2 regions of the Veillonella sp. 3_1_44 genome follow, and region 2 is predicted to be linked to the other one. Evidence: riboswitches for the same ligand, from Rfam matches in the RefSeq annotation. Region 2 holds a riboswitch; the other holds the start of a gene.
The links. Region 2 has a riboswitch for thiamine pyrophosphate ahead of cytX (putative hydroxymethylpyrimidine transporter CytX). Riboswitches for the same ligand answer to the same signal wherever they lie in the genome.

Region 1 (9,486 bases), 190 kb from region 2:
CTATGATGACTATATCCACAATAAACACAACCATTGTCGCAATAGTTTGAAATGTACATAGGCGTGAACAGTTGTATGGTATAACCAAATTGCTGTACCGTCCGCTTATGAGCTATCTGCGCCATATCTTCTAAATACAGCAGGGCTTGAGGTGATAATAGAATAAGTGCATCCTCAATAGTTAGTACTGATTTAGAGAGTGTTGAAAGTATTTCATCATCAGTTATAGCCTCTAATGTTTCAGCTATATCTTCGTCGTAAACGCTTGAAAGTACATCTATAAATGACATATCATCACCCTACTTTCGCAAGAAACCAGTTAATGGTGAAGATGCACTACCTACAGACTTCTTAGGTGCACATTTTGCAAGATATGCCTTACGACCAGCCTCTACAGCATGATAAAAAGCCTCTGCCATGCCTACTGGGTCCGAACTCGTAGCAATAGCCGTATTAACAAGAACAGCACTAGCCCCCATTTCCATAGCTATTGTTGCATCAGAAGGACGTCCTATCCCCGCATCAACAATAATAGGCACATCAATAGAGTTGATTAAAATCTCTATCAATCCTTTTGCTTCAAGTCCACGATTACTACCTATAGGCGAAGCGAGGGGCATAACACAACTAGCACCAGCATCTACTAGTCGCTTTGCATCCATCAAATTAGGACTCATATAAGGAAAGACTATAAACCCTTCCTTTGCCAACACCTCGGTGGCTTTAATAGTCTCTAAATTATCGGGCATCAAATACATCTGATCTTGAATGACTTCAATCTTAATCAAATCACCACAGCCTAATGCTTTTGCCATACGTGCAATGCGTATAGCCTCATCTGCATTTCTAGCACCCGATGTATTCGGTAATAAATGCATTGTACCAGGGATATAGTTTAATATATCCTCCTCGCTTTGCGTTGTACCTACTCGCCTAAGAGCAACTGTCACAATATCTGATTGTGATGCTACTAATGCATCATGCATCAAATTATAGGATGCATATTTCCCTGTCCCCACTAACAAGCGACTAGAAAATGTTGTATTACCTACAGCAAATGAATCCAACATATCAACCACCTCCTACAAAGCTAACGATTTCTAATCTATCAGCAGCCGTTAATTTAGTGGTTGTATACGTTTCCTTACTAAGAATCTCACCATTAAGCTCAACTACAAAGTGTTTACCGGTATACCCTAATTCATTAAGAACCAAATGAAGTTGCTCGTTTGAAACCTGCTTTGGCTCTCCATTAACAATCAAATCCATAGTGACCTCCCATATGAAAAAGCTTATAAAATATCAATATATTCTTCTTGTAAAGCTTTATTCATACTGCGTACAGCACAGAACTTGCCACACATCGAACAGGTTTCACTATGATCTTCCTCCGGTGCTCTACTTTCACGAATAGAACGAGCCCGTTCAGGATCAAGGGCACAAGCATATTGTGCCTCCCAATCGAGAACTTGACGTGCTTTAGCCATAGTGTCATCTATATCTCTTGCATTAGGAATACCACGAGCAATATCTGCAGCATGCGCCGCTATTTTGAAAGCCATAATTCCGTCTTTTACATCATCTGCATTTGGTAAGGCTAAATGTTCCGCTGGTGTAACATAGCACAAGAATGACGCACCATGCATACCCGCTACAGCGCCACCAATAGCAGCCGTAATATGGTCATAGCCTGGAGCAATATCTGTTACGAGCGGTCCCAACACATAGAATGGCGCTCCATCACACAAGGATTCTTGAACTTCCATATTCATTTGTATTTGATGTAAAGGTACATGCCCAGGTCCTTCAATCATAGCTTGTACACCATATTGTTTCGCTCGTTTTGCCAATTCACCAAGCCTTACAAGCTCTTCAATTTGGCACACATCAGTTGCATCCGCTAAGCAACCTGGACGACAAGCATCACCTAAAGACAAAGTAACATCATATTCTTTGCAAATCTTTAAGATTTCATCAAAGTATTCGTAGAATGGATTTTCATGACCTGTCATGCTCATCCACGCAAATACCAAACTGCCTCCACGACTAACAATATTGAGCAACCGTTTATGATTCTTGATTTGATCTATTGTTTTTCTCGTAATACCACTGTGGATAGTAATAAAATCTACACCATCTTGAGCGTGTAATCGGATAGTGTCCAAGAAGTCTTGAGCCGTTAATTCACCCAAATCTTTTTGATGATGAATGACACTATCATAAATAGGCACCGTACCAATCATTACTGGCGATGTCTCAATTAATTTACGTCTAAAAATACGAGTGTCACCATGAGTGGAAAGATCCATGATCGACTCTGCGCCAAGTCTAATAGCTCGATTAACCTTTTCAATTTCACTATCATAATCAGTGACGTCTTTCGATGTACCTAAATTAACATTGACTTTAGTTCTAAGACGCTTACCAATCCCCTCAGGCGAAATACTAGTATGTTGCTTGTTACAAGGAATAACAACCTTTCCTGCTGCCACTAGTGAACGTAATACGTCTTCATCCATACGTTCTTTTTCCGCGACGACTTTCATTTCCTTCGTAACTACACCAGCCACAGCCGATTCCAATTGTGTCATAAACATTTTTACATCCTCCTATATAAAAGACATATATAGTTAGGTATGCAAAAACGGGTATCGAACAAAATGATCGATACCCGTATTAAGTATTAGCGTGCTTCCTACGCGGGCATGATCCCGATCAGGTATAAAGGTCAGGTGCTCGCAGCCCTTTCTCAGCCTATATAATAGGCTCCCTTGCATACTCACTATATAATTATGCTATTAATATTACTACTTTATTCAGATTTGTCAAATGATTATTCCGACACTTTTACGTCTATTATTTATTTCTCAGCCTTATCTTGGTCTTTGCTATCATCGGAATCTGCTTTTTCAGAGATTACAATATGACCATCCTTAACATCGGCAAGCAAGTGTTTAGCATCGATGTGATCCAAGTAGAAATCTGTTACATTATCGCGGATTTCAGATTCGATAACACGACGTAATGGACGAGCGCCCATAGTTTTGTCATACCCTTGTTCCATCAACAATTCTTTAGCTGCATCTGTTACATCAAGAGTGATGTCTTTTTTAGCTAAAGTTTTATTCACTTGATCAAGCATCAAATCTACAATTTTTTTCAAATCTTCTTTGCTCAATTGATTGAACTCGATAACTGCGTTGAAACGGTTCAAAAACTCTGGACGGAAGAATGGAGCGATGCGTTCCATTACATCTACTTTATTTTCATCATCATTGTCACTACCATAACCAAAACCTGCATTGGATGTAGCGATGATAACAGTATTTTTAAAGTTTACTGTGTTACCTTGACCATCTGTTAAGCGACCATCATCCAATACTTGTAGAAGTAATGTAATAACTTGAGGGTCTGCTTTTTCGATTTCATCGAATAATACGATGGAATAAGGATTACGACGTACGCGTTCAGTCAATGTGTTAGAGTTATCTTCATAACCAACATAACCAGCTGTAGCACCGATTAATTTAGATACGGCTGTGCGATCACTATATTCGGACATATCCAAGCGAATGATTGCATCTTTGTTACCAAACATATCTAGAGCTAATTGTTTAGCTAATTCTGTTTTACCAACGCCAGTAGGACCTACGAATAAGAAGCTACCGATTGGACGGTTGCCTTCGTCAAAGCCTGCACGGTTACGACGGATTGCTTTAGATACAGCTTCTACTGCTTTATCTTGACCAATTACATGAGCTTCTAAACGAGATTTCATGTCTTTCAAGCGTTCGATATCGGATGCCCCCATTTGAGATACAGGAATACCAGTCATTCTTTCAACGGCTTCTGCTACATCGTTAACCTTAGCCACTACCTTTTGATTTTCTGTATGGTTATCAAGCTCTGCTTGTAACTTTTGAATACGCATTTTTTCATTAATCGCAGATTCATAGTCTTCTTTTTGAGCATATTCCTCTTGTTTTGCTTTAGCATCAGCAATATCTGCTTCCAATGTTTTAATATCTGTTACAGGATGTTGAGATGCCAAGTGAGCTGCTGTTACATCGATTAAATCAATAGCTTTATCAGGCAAGCTACGTTGTGGAATATACTGTACGGAATAATCTACAGCTGCTTTCAACACCGCATCTGGCAATTCAATATTATGATGCGCTTCGTACAATGGACGAATGCCTTGTAAGATTTTGAAAGTATCCTCTGCAGATGGCGCGTTTACCTTTACCTCATTAAAACGACGAGCGAGAGCCGCGTTTTTCATGATTGTATTACGGTATTCATCTTGTGTTGTAGCACCAATAACAGTCATTTCACCACGAGACAAAGCAGGTTTTAAGATATCTGCCAAGCCTTTGGAGCCTTGACCATCACCGGTAGAACCAGCACCCAAAATTTGGTGGATTTCGTCGAAGAACAAGATAATATTGCCAGCGGCTTTTACCTCTTTAATAAGGTTTTGAATGTTTTCTTCAAAGGAACCACGGTATTGAGTACCAGCTTCCAATCCGGAAATATCGATGGAAATGATTTCTTTATTTTTAATAGCTGCTGGAACATCACCATTTACAATAGCTTGTGCCAAGCCTTCTACTACTGCAGTTTTACCAACACCAGCATCACCTACAAGTACTGGATTGTTTTTAGTACGACGCGCTAAGATTTCTGCTGTTTCTTGGATTTCTTTATTACGACCAATGACAGGATCGAGTTTACCATCACGAGCTTGTTGAGTTAAGTTTGTCCCCAAACGAGCAAGGATGCCATCTTGTTTAATTTTACCTTGTTGCGCAGCTTGAGCAGCTTGCATTTCCTCATTAGATGGTAATCGACCAGTTTGACGATAAAACGCAAATTCTTCTGGAGTTACTTCGCGACCATTAATCTTATAACTACGTCGTTCCGTGGAATAACCACCCATATTACCCATCAATTGATTAAACAAATCATTCATACTAGAAAATTCATTACCAAAATTGTTAAAGTTGTTGTTCATATATTTTACCCCCTCATACATCATAGAGTTTAACTATTTGACTAATACTATTTTTACTGGGTTTATTTACCCTACGACATTATAATAACCCCTAAAAGTCAAAAAGTCAATAAGTCAAAAGATAAATTTTAAAATATTTTTGACTTTATATTCTAACAACAAAAAAGGTTCCGTATTTCAGTTGAGGCTTATCGTCCATCAACTTCCTACGGAACCTTTTTTCTTTACGACATCGGATAACACTACAAGAATGCTATAGCGAAATTATCGTTTCAATTACTATATTTAGTTATTAACCTTTAGTTGCTAGTAAACTATTAACCATAGCTTTCAACGATTCGATTTCAGCTTGTTGTTTATCCAATACTTCTTTTTGTCTACTATTCTCTTGTTTCAAAGAGGTCATTTCATCCTGCATCACATAAATGGAACTGATTGGACCGCCTTTGTAGCGTTCTGGTACAGCTTTTTTAGCATCGCTGTTACCAAACTTGTGAGTATAGCCGGCATTGATCATATTATGACGTCCACCTACGGAAACACCCACGTTGAACATTGTATCTTCATCAGTATAATGAGCAAGACCTAAAGCTGCTGCACTCTTACCACGATAGTTACCATATCCAGCCATCACTTGAGTTGGTTCTAATGGATCATATTGAATTGGTTTCAACGCTGACATAGCCGCCGCATGAGCGCCTACTCGTTGTGTTTCGGATTCAACATTAGCAATTGCATTAGCAAGCTGAGCATTAGATTTTTTCAATTGACCAAGGTTAACTGCATCTGTATCTGCTGTACCAGCTGCAACGCCCTTGATTTGATTGTTGCCATTATTCAAGCCTTCAGTAGTTAAAGACACTGTACCAGCATTTGAATTTTGCGGATTAGCAGGTGTGATAGTCACGCCAGAGCCATTTACAACAGAAGTATTTCCTGCTGCATCTTTGCTCTTAATAGTGTCGCCTTTCATAACAGTGGATGCACCATTATCGTCCTTCACTTCTACACTGGACAAACCATTTAAATCTTTAGCTAATTGTACTTGCAACTTGCCGTCTTTTGCATTAACGCCGATATTGTTATCAGTCAATTTCGCTGCATCAGCACCACCAACGATTTCAAGTTTTTGATTCAATGTTTTATCGATAACAGTATTTCCGTTATCACCAGCGAAATGCAAGCCGTCGTTCATAGTCGCTACGGTTTCTTTTACAGGATTGCCGTTAGCGTCTTTCGTTTCATAAACAATACGATCTTTACCAGTACCAGTACCTGTCAAGCCGTCAGCACCTTTAGCCGCCGTAATAGATGCATTCGCACCGTCTTTACCACGTACGCCCATAGTACCGTCAGCACCGTTTAATACAACACCTGGTTTATCGTTTGCTACATCGCCTACGGATACACTTTCAAGACCTGTCATGTTTTTATTCAAGGAATACGTGAAAGTTGTACCTGTTTGGTTAATAGTGAGATTATCACCGGCACGGAATTCTACTTCCGTTTTGTCCCCCACTTTAGTAGCTGTGTTATTACCTGTTGCTTGACCTGTACCTGTAGCACTGCTCTTCGCCAACCAGCCGAAGTCCGCTACCTTATCTTCTACGGCCATCACACGAGTATCTACCGCTTGAATTTGGTCTTCTGTCGCTGCTTGACCGCTCACAGGAGCCTGCCCACGAGTCCAAGTCTTATTGGATAAACCGTTCACAGTACCTTTGTTGTCCTTGTTAACAGTTACATCACCCGCTTTGAGGTCTTTACCTTCTACAGTACCTTCCGATGTAATATTGCCTTTAGTCTTGATGCTACCATCAGTACCATTAAGAACGATATTACCATTGCCCAAGTTAACTGTATCCGCCAACTTGATGTCGTAATTTGTATGACCGTCAGCAGGGTCTACGCTTGTTTCCATTACCAAGTTCGGAGTTTCTGTATCTTTCTTATTAACAGATACTGTCGTTTTGGATGCCGCTGCCGCTTTCTTCACATCACCGATGTTTGCCGCATTCGTATCAACATCACCACCACTCGCTACATTGGAGATGACTTTGCCACCATTATTTAAGCCTTCATCAGTAAGAGAGATTTCGTTAGCACCTGGATTAATGGTCATGCCTTTAGGACCGTATTGAGTTGTATTCGTACCGTCTGTCACAGTCGTGCCCTCACCACTAATAGTGGATACAGCATTACCATTTTTGAATTGTGCACTAGTCAAGTCATTCAATTCTTTAGCTAACTGTACATGCAACTTACCGTCTTTCGCATTGACACCGATATTCTTTTCAGACAATTTCGTTGCATCAGCACCGCCAACAATTTCGAGTTTCTCATTTAATGTTTTGTCGATAACAGTATTTCCGTTATCACCAGCAAAATGCAAGCCGTCGTTCATAGTCGCTACGGTTTCTTTTACAGAATTGCCGTTAGCATCTTTCATTTCATAAACAATACGATCTTTACCAGCACCATTACCTGTCAATCCGTCAGCACCTTTAGCCGCTGTAATAGATGCATTCGCACCGTCTTTACCACGTACGCCCATAGTACCTTCAGCACCGTTCAATACAACGCCCGGTTTATCGTTTGCTACATCGCCTACGGATACACTTTCAAGACCTGTCATGTTTTTATTCAAGGAATACGTGAAAGTTGTACCTGTTTGGTTAATAGTGAGATTATCACCGGCACGGAATTCTACTTCCGTTTTGTCCCCCACTTTAGTGGCTGTGTTATTACCTGTTGCTTGGCCTGTACCTGTAGCACTGCTCTTCGCCATCCAGCCGAAGTCCGCTACCTTATCTTCTACGGCCATCACACGAGTATCTACCGCTTGGATTTGGTCTTCTGTCGCTGCTTGACCGCTCACAGGAGCCTGTCCACGAGTCCAAGTCTTATTGGATAAACCGTTCACAGTACCTTTGTTGTCCTTATTAACAGTTACATCGCCCGCTTTGAGGTCTTTACCTTCTACAGTACCTTCGGATGTAATATTGCCTTTAGCCTTAACAGTACCATCTGCACCATCAAGTACAACATTATCATTTCCTAAGTTAACTTTATTTGCCAACTTGATGTCGTAATTCGTATGACCATCAGCAGGATCTACAGTTTCTTCTAGTACCAAGTTCGGAGTTTCTGTATCTTTCTTATTAACAGATACGGTCGTTTTGGATGCTGCTGTCGCTTTCTTCACATCACCAATGTTTGCCGCATTCGTATCAACATCACCACCACTCGCTACATTGGAGATGACTTTACCACCATTGTTTAAACCTTTATCGGTAAGAGATATTTCATTCGCACCTGAATTAATGGTCATGCCTTTAGGACCGTATTGAGTTGTATTCGTACCGTCTGTCACAGTCGTGCCTGCACCACTGATTGTAGACACTGCATTGCCGTTTTTGAATTGAGCGCTAGTCAAGTCATTCAATTCCTTAGACAATTGTACGTGCAACTTACCGTCTTTTGCATTAACACCGATATTGTTATCGGACAATTTCGCTGCGTCAGCACCGCCAACAACTTCTAACTTTTGATTCAATGTCTTATTAATAACTTCAGGATTATTATCGCCACCGAATTGCAAACCGTCTTTTAATGTTGCTACCTGTTCTTCAGTACCAGCTGCATTAGTATAAACGATGCGATCTGCTTGGTCTGTTTTACCTACATGAGCGTCCCCTTTTCCAGTCTTAATAGTTGCCTTTGCACCATCCGGATTCGTGAGACCTAAACTAGTCATATCAGAAATCTCTTTATTTAAGGAGAATGTAATATCTCTACCAGTTTGATTTACATTTAGGTTATTACCTGCTTTAAAAGTCACTGTATCAGAACCTGTTACAGTACTAGTTGAATCACCGGAATGAGTTCCACCATCAGCAGCAGTAGCGACATTCCATGTTGCTAAGGTCTTAACCTTTTGTTCGCCTTCCGGTGTAAGGTTATCTAACTTATTTGTTGCGGCGTTATTGATTTTAGCCTTTGTATCATCATTGATATCAACAGTTACTACCCCATCTACAGCAGTCGTAGCAGTCGTCATAGTACCGTTCTTGAAGTTCAAACCTTTCTTTAATGTAACGGTCTTATCTGCACCATCATTATCCTTATAAGTCAGGATAGTAGATTCTGCTACCTTAGTTGGATCGATTCCAATTTTGTAAGTTGCTGTATCTTTGTCCGCACTAAGCTCAGGTGTCACTGTAATTGGACCATTAGGATCCGCTGCTGCCATTGTAACCGCTTTAACAGCCTCTTGTTTAACTGCTTTTTCTGTCACAGTTACTGTTACATCATCACCAGCTGCAGAAGTCGTTACAAGGCCTGCACCTTTTACATTAAACTTCACATCACCTGTACTTAAGGATTTCTCTGTTGTATTACCTGTATCGCCACCTAAGGAAATCTTACGAGCCAAGGCTGCCGTATTAGTTGCAATGTTCTGCGTATTGGTT
Region 2 (9,486 bases):
ACCACATCTGAAAGGATGGAGTTTAATATGAGTACACAGAGCGCGCAGAATACAATCTCCAAAGTACCTGAGTTAAGTTTAGCTTCATACATCGCTCGAAATATAAAGGTAGGTAACAATATATAAAAGTTTAGTTTACTCAGCGTATATAGATCGAGTTTAAATCTTCTATCTAATATAAATCCCACGCCTATAAGTACTAAGATAGGGACCATAGAATTCATAAAAATATGGCCTACTAATTCGAATAGATTCATCATCTCACCTAGAGTTTTTCTTTAATATATTAGTTAATATATAAGGCATAGTTTTAATTAATCGTATAACTATATGTAGTAAATATACAGTTGTTTTATATAAGCTGTAAGTGAATAAGTTTTTTAAAATATTTTTATCCTTTGTAGTATTATCATACCATAGTATCTATTGTTTGGGGCTTAAAAATTTATCGATTATAATTACTTATCATAATCATCAGAAATATCTATGCAATATGTGATTTTGGATATACGACTTTAACCATCGATTTATAGTATAATATGAATATATTGTATATTTTAGTTTGTTAGTACACGAGGTGTCTCTAGGTGTTACCATAGCTTTTACAGTGTGGCGTTTTAAGGGATGCACAGGAGGAATTATGAAACGAATTTTATTAGTGTTAATGAGCGTTTTCATGCTTGCCTTTTTAGTCGGTTGTGGCAATGATGCAAGTAAACCAGCTGAGTCAGCTAAACCAAGCACATCTGAAAAGATTACTGTACAAGCTGCAGCAAGCCTCAAAGGTGCTCTTACAGAATTGGCTGATGCTTACAAAAAAAGCCATAACTTAGCGGATGATCAAATCGCTATTAACTTCGCTGGTTCTGGTACATTACGTCAACAAATCGAACAAGGTGCACCAGCTAGTTTATTTATTTCTGCTGACGAGAAAAATATGAAAATGTTACAAGAAAAAGATTTGGTAACTGATGTAAAACCATTCGTAACTAATGAACTCGTTCTCGTAGTTCCAAAAGGTCAACCTAAGGTTGAGCTAAATCAAATCGCTACAGTAAAGCGTATCGTATTGGGCAATCCTGAAACAGTACCAGCTGGTAACTATGGTAAACAAGTATTAACAAAACTAGGCGTTTGGGAACAGGTAGAACCTAATGTAGTATACGCTAAAGATGTAAAAGCTGTAACAGCTTCCATTAGCCAAGGTGCTGGAGATGCTGGTTTCATCTATAAAACTGATGCTATCGCAGCGGGCGATGCAGTTGAAATCTCTGCAGTAACACCGGCTGATTCCCATGATCCAGTTATCTATCCAATTGGTATTATTAAAAAATATGACAACGCATTGGCAAAAGACTTCTACCAATACGTAATGAGCCCAGAAGGCCAAAAAGTATTAGAAAAATACGGTTTCTCTACTTCTAAATAAGAGTAAAGCGCTAGCTTTCAGGGCTAGCGTTTTCTTATGATACAATAGAGATATTATTGATATTACTAATCTTATGATTGCTCACTGTATGCTTTTTCTTTTACTCATTTGTAGTGATGAGTGCTTAATAATCTAGCATATGATATGATTTTGTGCATATAATTTGTTTGAAAAGTATTTTTGAATTAATAGATATAGCACATACTTTAGAGTTGTTGTGTATAGAAAGGGGGCGTGACATGAGTCCATTATGGCTGTCGCTATGGGTGGCAAGTATAGCTCTTATTATAGTTATTTTAAATGGCTTAGCGACTTGTTACTGGATGAACCGTTGCAAGTGGGGTGGTATTGCCATTCTTGATGCACTTATTACCTTGCCACTTGTACTGCCTCCGGTAGTTGTTGGTTTTGCGTTACTTATGGTATTTACTCCAGGTTATGCGTTTGGTGCTTGGCTTGAAGCTCATGATATGAGTGTTGTTTTTGCTGCATCCGGTGCCGTGATAGCCTCCTCTGTAATTGCATTTCCGCTGTTTTATCAAACGGTGCGTTCAGCATTGCAATCCGTCGATCATAATATGGAGGACGTAGCGCGTACATTAGGTGCTTCAGAGTTACGTATCTTTTTTACTATCTCCGTACCACTCGCTTGGAAAGGCATTTTGACGGGCAGTATCTTAGCCTTCTGTCGTGCTATGGGCGAGTTCGGTGCTACCATTTTGATTGCAGGCAATATTCCAAAGGTAACGCGCACCATGCCACTTGCTATCTACTCTTACGTAGAGGCAGGACAGTACATGGATGCTTTTGAATTAGTTATCTATATTTGTGTGCTCACATTGGCATTGTTGAGTGGGATTCACCTCATCACAAAGGGGTCCTTGTTCCGTCACATTGATAATAATTAGGAGGTCCGATGATTACATTTTCCTTTACCGTAGCTAGACCTTCTGTGACTGTGAAAGCCGATGGGGTACTTCCTTCTGGTATTACCGTTTTGACAGGTCAATCTGGCAGTGGTAAAAGTACTTTCATTAAATGCATTGCAGGACTGGTAAAACCCACTACAGGTAGTATTCACTGTAATGAAACAACGTGGGTGGATCGAGATAATAAGATTTGGGTTCCCGCTCAAAAACGTCAGGTAGGCTATATGCCACAAGGCAACATCGTATTCCCTCATTTGTCTGTGGAACATAATATTACCTATAGCAAACGAGGCACACCTGACATGTGCAATAGTCTATTGCAGCGTTTAAGCCTTGAGAAATATCGCAAAACGAAGGCTGGCAGTCTGTCTGGTGGCGAACAGCAACGAGTTGCTTTGGGACGTGCGCTCTACTCTAAACCGACTATCTTGCTTCTTGATGAGCCTTTATCTGCTTTAGATTGGAACTTGCGAAAGCATGTGCGCGAAGATTTGGTGTCCATTATTCGCGAGTGGGATGTACCTTGTGTATGGGTTACCCATGATGAAAGCGAAGCCGAAATGGTTGGAGATCGGCACTGGACCTGTGAAGAAGGCCAAATTCAAATATCTAAATAACAATAATGTAAATAAAAGAATCTAAATAACAAAACCCCTTCATACGAGTTATTGCTCCTAAAGGGGTTTTATTGTTTATATAGCAGTTCCTATTTAGTTAGTCTCCTATCTTGGATGCTTGTTGTATATATCCTATTATGGTTGTTTAACTTCTGTAGAGACCTTTACTGCTTTACTTACGAAACCAATGATAGTAGTTATGATAAAGGCCATTGTAAAGGCTGGTAATGTAGCACCTACGGTGCTTTCACTGTGTAACATATAGTGATATAAACCGACCGATACAGCCCAAATTGTGCCGCGTACTAAAAAAGCCGATAGAGTTTGCACTTGTTGACGATTCATAAAGTAGTCCGCTAGCAAGATGGCAATCATTGGGGTAAAGACAGATCCGATGAGGTATAAGAAGTCTGTAATATCGTCCATCGGATACAAGATAGCTGCAATAGTGCCAACGATGGTAACAATAACTGCAATGCCCTTACTAGATGCACTATTATAGATAGTCGTACTAGAAACACCTGCAGAGTAAGCGTCCATAAAGGTTGTAGTAACGGTAGAGAAGATAATAACGATGAGTCCAGCAAGACCAAGTCCTGCATTCATCATGATAGTAATGATGGAGTCGCCACCGCCAAAAATAGCGGCACTAAGACCTAAGGTATACATGACGATACTCGTTACCGTGTAGACCGTAGCACTTGTGAGTGATGCGGTGAAAGGATGTTTACTTTCACGGGTATAATCACTGATGAGAGGTAGCCAAGATAGTGGCATGGCAATAGATAACTCAAGAGCAGCGATGAAACTCATGTTTCCGCTAGTTAGAAGGCCACCTTCACTAGGCCACTGCGATATCATGTGCGTGCCCATGTAGAGGGTGAGGCCTAGCAATAGAATAGATACGATGGCTTGAATATAGCCCGTATTGTGGAGGCCGATGAAGAGCCACAAAATGACGAGGGCCCCGATGGCAATGGTCCAAATCATAGGTGATAGAGGTGCCAGTGCTTGTAAGGCTAACATGGCATCGTAAATCATGATGCTGGTCCAACCGATGAGCTGGAGCATATTTAAAAAGGCAAAGCCCTTTGCCCCTAGTGGGCCAAAGCTAAAGGCTGTCGTGTTCATACTGCCTTGCCGCAAGCGGCCACCGATGAGTCCCGCACCAAATAGCAGGATGCCGCCGATAATATGACCTAAGATGATGGCATAGAGACCTTGCGCGAGGCCTAAGGGGGCCAGATAGGTACCGGTCATAATTTCCGCAATCGATAAAGCGGCACCGAACCATATCATGGCAAATTGTGGTTGCGTGATGTGTGTATTTTTCATACGTCCTCCTTGCCAGGAAGTCATAGAAAAAGCCGAGCTCACAGGAACTCGGCCATTAATCCTCTATGTTCCCTACGTTGGCATTATCCAAATCAGGTTATGGGTTAAAGCTTTAGCTTACTCTCAGCCCACTTGTGTGAGCACCCCATTATGGCTTCATTATACGAGGTGCTACGGGAACCGTCAATTATTTTGTTGCATAGATTGTATAATAATGTTATAACTAGATTATAAAAATATATTGCCACTAGGGGTGCTTTTGCTGAGATTGACCATTCAAAACCCTAGACCTGATCCAGATAATACTGGCGTAGGGAAGTGGAATGAAACATGATACCAAACTATTACGAGACCATTCCATTTGAGGTGGTCTCATTTTTATTTACTTGGAGGTATTATGAAAAAAATGATTATTGCTAGCATATGTGTGGCCTTAGGTGTCGTCTTATCGACTACGTCGATTCCTATTGGCCCTGCTCGTATTTTTCCATTTCAACATATGATAAATGTAATCTTAGCCGTTATAGTTGGGGCGAGATTCTCTGTAGGCGCAGCCTTTAGTACTTCTTGCTTACGTAATGTACTAGCACTAGGCTCTCCATTAGCCTTTCCAGGTAGTATGATTGGCGCTTGGTTATCTGCGTATTTATATAAAAAATACAACGCCATCTGGGCAGCGGCTTTAGGCGAAATCATTGGCACTGGACTTATTGGTGCTCTTGTAAGCTATCCAATTGCTCATTTCCTACTAGGCAAACCATTGGCATTGTTGACCTTGATTACATCCTTTTCCATGAGCTCTATTGCAGGTGCTTGCATTGGCTTCGTAGTATTACAAATCTTATCTCGACGTAATCTGTTACACAAGGAGGCATAATGAAACTACATACTGCATTAACAATTGCCGGTACTGACCCTAGTGGTGGCGCTGGCATTATGGCTGATTTAAAATCCTTCCAAAGTCGAAATGTATACGGCATGGCCGTTGTTACTTCTGTGGTGGCTCAAAATACAACGGGTGTACATCACGTAGAACACCTATCGTTAGAAAGCATAGAAAAACAGTTACACGATGTATATTCAGATATTACACCACAAGCCGTTAAGACGGGCATGATTGCTTTACCGGAGATGATGGACCTCATTTATCCTTATGTAAGCAAGAATATTCCTTATGTAATGGATCCCGTTATGATTGCTACTAGTGGTGATCGACTTGTATCGGATGAGGCCGTGAATTTCTTAAAATCGAAACTCATTCCGGTCGCCACAGTCATTACACCTAATCGTAGCGAGGCAGAGGTGTTAGCGGACATGTCTATTACTTGTGAAAGTGATATCACAACAGCAGCTAAGCGTATTTTACATGAATTAGGACCCCGAGTGGTTATTATAAAAGGCGGCCATATTGGAGATGATGCTACGGATTATGCTTTCACCAAAGATGGAGATGTGCGTACGTGGACAAGTCCTAAATATGATACTGTTCATACTCATGGTACGGGCTGCACCTTCTCAGCAGTCATTACGGCAGAGTTCGCTAAAGGACGTGATGTAATGGATGCTATTGGTATTGCAAAGGACTATATCGCTCTAGCTATTAAACATAACCCTGCTCTTGGTCATGGCTGTGGGCCTGTTAATCATATGGCTTATGGGTTATTGGTAAATGGCCCTCAAACGATGGATGAACTTTTGAAAAATGACTAGAGGAGATAGTTATATGATCTACAACAATCCAAATATAAATGGTTCAAATTGGCCCGAACTGAATATATTAGAGACTCTACGCAAAAAAAATCCTCTTGTTATTTGTATTACCAATGATGTGGTGCGGACCTTTACGGCTAATGGTTTACTAGCCATCGGTGCATCACCCGTAATGAGTGAGTGCAGCGAAGACTTAAAAGACCTTATCGTTCATGCTGCGGCTTTACTCATTAACATTGGGACCGTTACACCAGATAAGGTTACTTATTACAAAGAGGCTGTTAAATTAGCGAAGGCTCATGAGGTACCTATTGTGCTAGACCCTGTGGGCTGTCACGCTGGGGCTTATCGATTATCTGTTGTTTTAGACTTGATTAAAACCGGTGCTATTTCGTTGCTACGAGGAAACCAAAGTGAAATTAAAGCCATCTATGATGCTCTTAATACAAATCATAAGATTGACAGTTCTCTCTCTGGTAAGGGCGTAGATGGGGCACAAGTTGAGGATAGCGCAATTATAACGTATCGTCTTGCACGCCAAATTAATTGTCCTGTTGTCGCAACGGGCGAAGAGGACTACGTTTCTGATGGAACTCGTGTATTTGCAGTTCCTCATGGTCATCCAATCATGACAGCGGTAACAGGGACCGGCTGTCTATTAGGGGCTGTCTTAGCTGCATTCTTTAGTTCCTATTATCCATTTATGCATAACATGTCTATCGGTGAGTTTCTTGCGTATGCACTGGCTTACTATGGACTTGCTGGTGAAAGTGCGGTTAAGGTGAGCGGTGTAAAACCTGGCAGCTTTAGTGTGGCATTTATGGATGCCTTATATGAATTCGATGATGCGATGCTTTTATCTGGAAATAGAATACGGCCCGTAGTTGTACCCGATCAATTAAAGGTATATTTTATTAGTGGTACGCAAGATGTAGGTTTTAATGAAAGACATTTACTAGATACTGTTGAAGCTGCTTGTCGGGGTGGCGTGACATGCTTTCAGTTTAGAGAGAAGGGCACAGGAACATTAGAAGGACAACAGAAACTAGAATTAGCTCAGCAGTTAAAAGAAATTTGTGCTATGTATAATGTGCTTTATATTATTAATGACGATGTAGACTTAGCAGTGGCTGTTAATGCTGATGGTGTTCATGTAGGACAAGAGGATATGCGTTTAGAAGACGTTCGTAATCTTGTAGGAAATAAGGTTGTTGGTATATCCATTCATTCTGTGGAGGAACTTCATAAGACTGATGTAGTGTATGCAGATTGTGTCGGTGTAGGTCCTATGTATGCCACAAGTAGCAAACCTGATGCTCAAGAGCCATGCGGACCAGATCGTATTACTGAGTTACGAGCAGAAGGTCTAACATTACCGTGCGTTGGTATTGGGGGTATTACCTTAGATAACGCAACGCCTGTTTTGCAAGCTGGTGCCAGTGGAGTAGCCGTAATATCTGCTATTGCTCATGCAGATGATCCATATGAAGCAGCAGAAGAATTTAAAAATTTAGTAGATAATATTAAGTGATATGTTTTTATAACTCAATAGTAAATAATAAGCACTATACAAAGGAAATAAAAAACATATTATAGTGAATAGAATAAAATATAGTAGACAAAATAAAAATCTAACAAAAGAATGCAAAAAAAGACGATGACAAATGTCATCGTCTTTTTGTTAAGGAAGTTGTCAGTACTTACTGTAAGTTTAGATTGTACTTACAAGTATAGTTTTATTAAAATCTGTACTTACAGGTTATTAATCTAGTTAGTGTCGTACTTACAGATTAGATGGATTCAACGAAACGGTGGAAGAAAGCTTGTGGATGTGCACATACAGGGCAAATTTTTGGAGCTTCTTCACCAACGTGTACATAACCGCAGTTAGCACAGATCCAAGCTACTGGTTCGTCATTGTGGAATACTTTGTTACCGGATACTTGAGCTGCTAATGCAAGGTAACGAGCTTCATGACGAGCTTCAATTTTACCAACTTCGCGCATTTGGAAAGCGATTTTAGCAAATCCTTCTTTTTCAGCTTCGTCAGCGAATTCTTTGTACATTGTAGTATGTTCGTAGTTTTCACCAGCTGCTGCATCGCGAAGGTTAGCTTCGATATCAGCGGAAATATCACCACCATGAAGAGCTTTGAACCACAATTTAGCATGTGCAGATTCGTTGTGAGCTGTTTCTTCGAAATAGTCAGCGATTTCGTTCATGCCAGCTTTACGAGCTGCACTAGCGTAGAATGTATATTTTTGAAATGCTTGGGATTCGCCAGCAAATGCTGCTTGAAGATTTTTTTCAGTGTTAGAACCTTTTAATTCTGCCATTTTAATACTCCTTTGTACTTACGATAATTTTCAAAATTGTTACTTAACGTATATATTCATAACCACTTGGTTGTGAATGCAATGGAATAGAATACTTATTCTATCAATTTCGAGGGCGACTTCGCCTTAGTAAGAAAACTTATTCTTAGATCAAATAGACACTTGCCTAACTCTTAAAATAGTACTTACTTATTTGTGTGTTTCGGCACTTGCCGTCTTAACAGTTTTATATACAATGTGTTATCCGTATACTTAACGAATAATCATTGTTGACTATATTGTAACATACTAAATGAGAAATGCAAGTCTTTTTATAAAATTTATTTCGAAAATTTTCTAAATGATAAATATTATCAATGTAGTAAAAATGTGGGTTTATAAAGATTGAATAGTATGGGATTTATAAAAAATCTTTATTTTGATATTGAGAATGATAACTAAATGAAAAATCATTATTGTTTAGTTATTAATGTTGATTTCTTTAGATGCACTAATATTTCCCTATAAAATATAATGATTAAGATAAACATTTTTGTGATCTTTTGGTGATTATATAATACTATTTTTCTTGTGTTATGGTTTTAATTATAAGAACAGCAGACATATCAAATCTGTACATTATATATTTAGGGCGAAAATTTTATGGTTATGTAATAGACGATTGAACTATAGAATCAGGATATATTTATAGAATCAACTATTTTATGTATAATAAATATATAAATACTGACAGAAGTTAAAGGAGGCGCTATGGCATTTGTTAGATATTACGTAGGCGATGTAGTGAAGATGAAAAAATCACATCCTTGCGGCAGTGATGAGTGGGAAGTTAAGCGAATTGGTACAGACTTTCTCATCGTATGTAATGGATGTGGTCATCAACTCTTGATGCCGCGCCCTAAATTTGAGAAGGCTGTTAAGAAAATCATCTCTCGATTGCCGGAAAATGAGTAAGGAGGGATTATGGTACGACTTACTGATTATGTGACAAGTGGAGGCTGCGCGTGTAAGATTGGGCCTCATATATTAAACCGTGTGCTGAAAGCTTTAACACCCGTTACTAACGAACATGTTCTCGCAGATATGACTGGTGCCGATGATGCAGGTGTATATCAAATCTCGGATACCTT

Region 1: it holds a riboswitch for thiamine pyrophosphate, as region 2 does, so the genes downstream of both, thiC (phosphomethylpyrimidine synthase ThiC) here and cytX (putative hydroxymethylpyrimidine transporter CytX) in region 2, are expected to answer to the same signal.

What each region holds. Positions count from the first base shown of each region.
Region 1 is NZ_GG770201.1:487,440-496,925, reverse strand. It holds gene thiH (2-iminoacetate synthase ThiH) at 1-290, opposite strand, end outside; gene HMPREF0873_RS08975 (thiazole synthase) at 300-1,070, opposite strand; gene thiS (sulfur carrier protein ThiS) at 1,072-1,269, opposite strand; gene thiC (phosphomethylpyrimidine synthase ThiC) at 1,293-2,597, opposite strand; TPP riboswitch at 2,676-2,783, opposite strand; gene HMPREF0873_RS08960 (ATP-dependent Clp protease ATP-binding subunit) at 2,861-5,014, opposite strand; gene HMPREF0873_RS08955 (ESPR-type extended signal peptide-containing protein) at 5,307-9,486, opposite strand, start outside.
Region 2 is NZ_GG770201.1:300,326-309,811, forward strand. It holds gene HMPREF0873_RS07955 (AEC family transporter) at 1-257, opposite strand, end outside; gene modA (molybdate ABC transporter substrate-binding protein) at 641-1,429, shown strand; gene modB (molybdate ABC transporter permease subunit) at 1,669-2,337, shown strand; gene HMPREF0873_RS07970 (ATP-binding cassette domain-containing protein) at 2,346-2,975, shown strand; gene cytX (putative hydroxymethylpyrimidine transporter CytX) at 3,111-4,310, opposite strand; TPP riboswitch at 4,363-4,468, opposite strand; TPP riboswitch at 4,550-4,644, shown strand; gene thiW (energy coupling factor transporter S component ThiW) at 4,708-5,187, shown strand; gene thiD (bifunctional hydroxymethylpyrimidine kinase/phosphomethylpyrimidine kinase) at 5,187-6,020, shown strand; gene thiM (hydroxyethylthiazole kinase) at 6,034-7,551, shown strand; gene rbr (rubrerythrin) at 7,811-8,356, opposite strand; gene HMPREF0873_RS08000 (DUF951 domain-containing protein) at 9,107-9,310, shown strand; gene selD (selenide, water dikinase SelD) at 9,320-9,486, shown strand, end outside.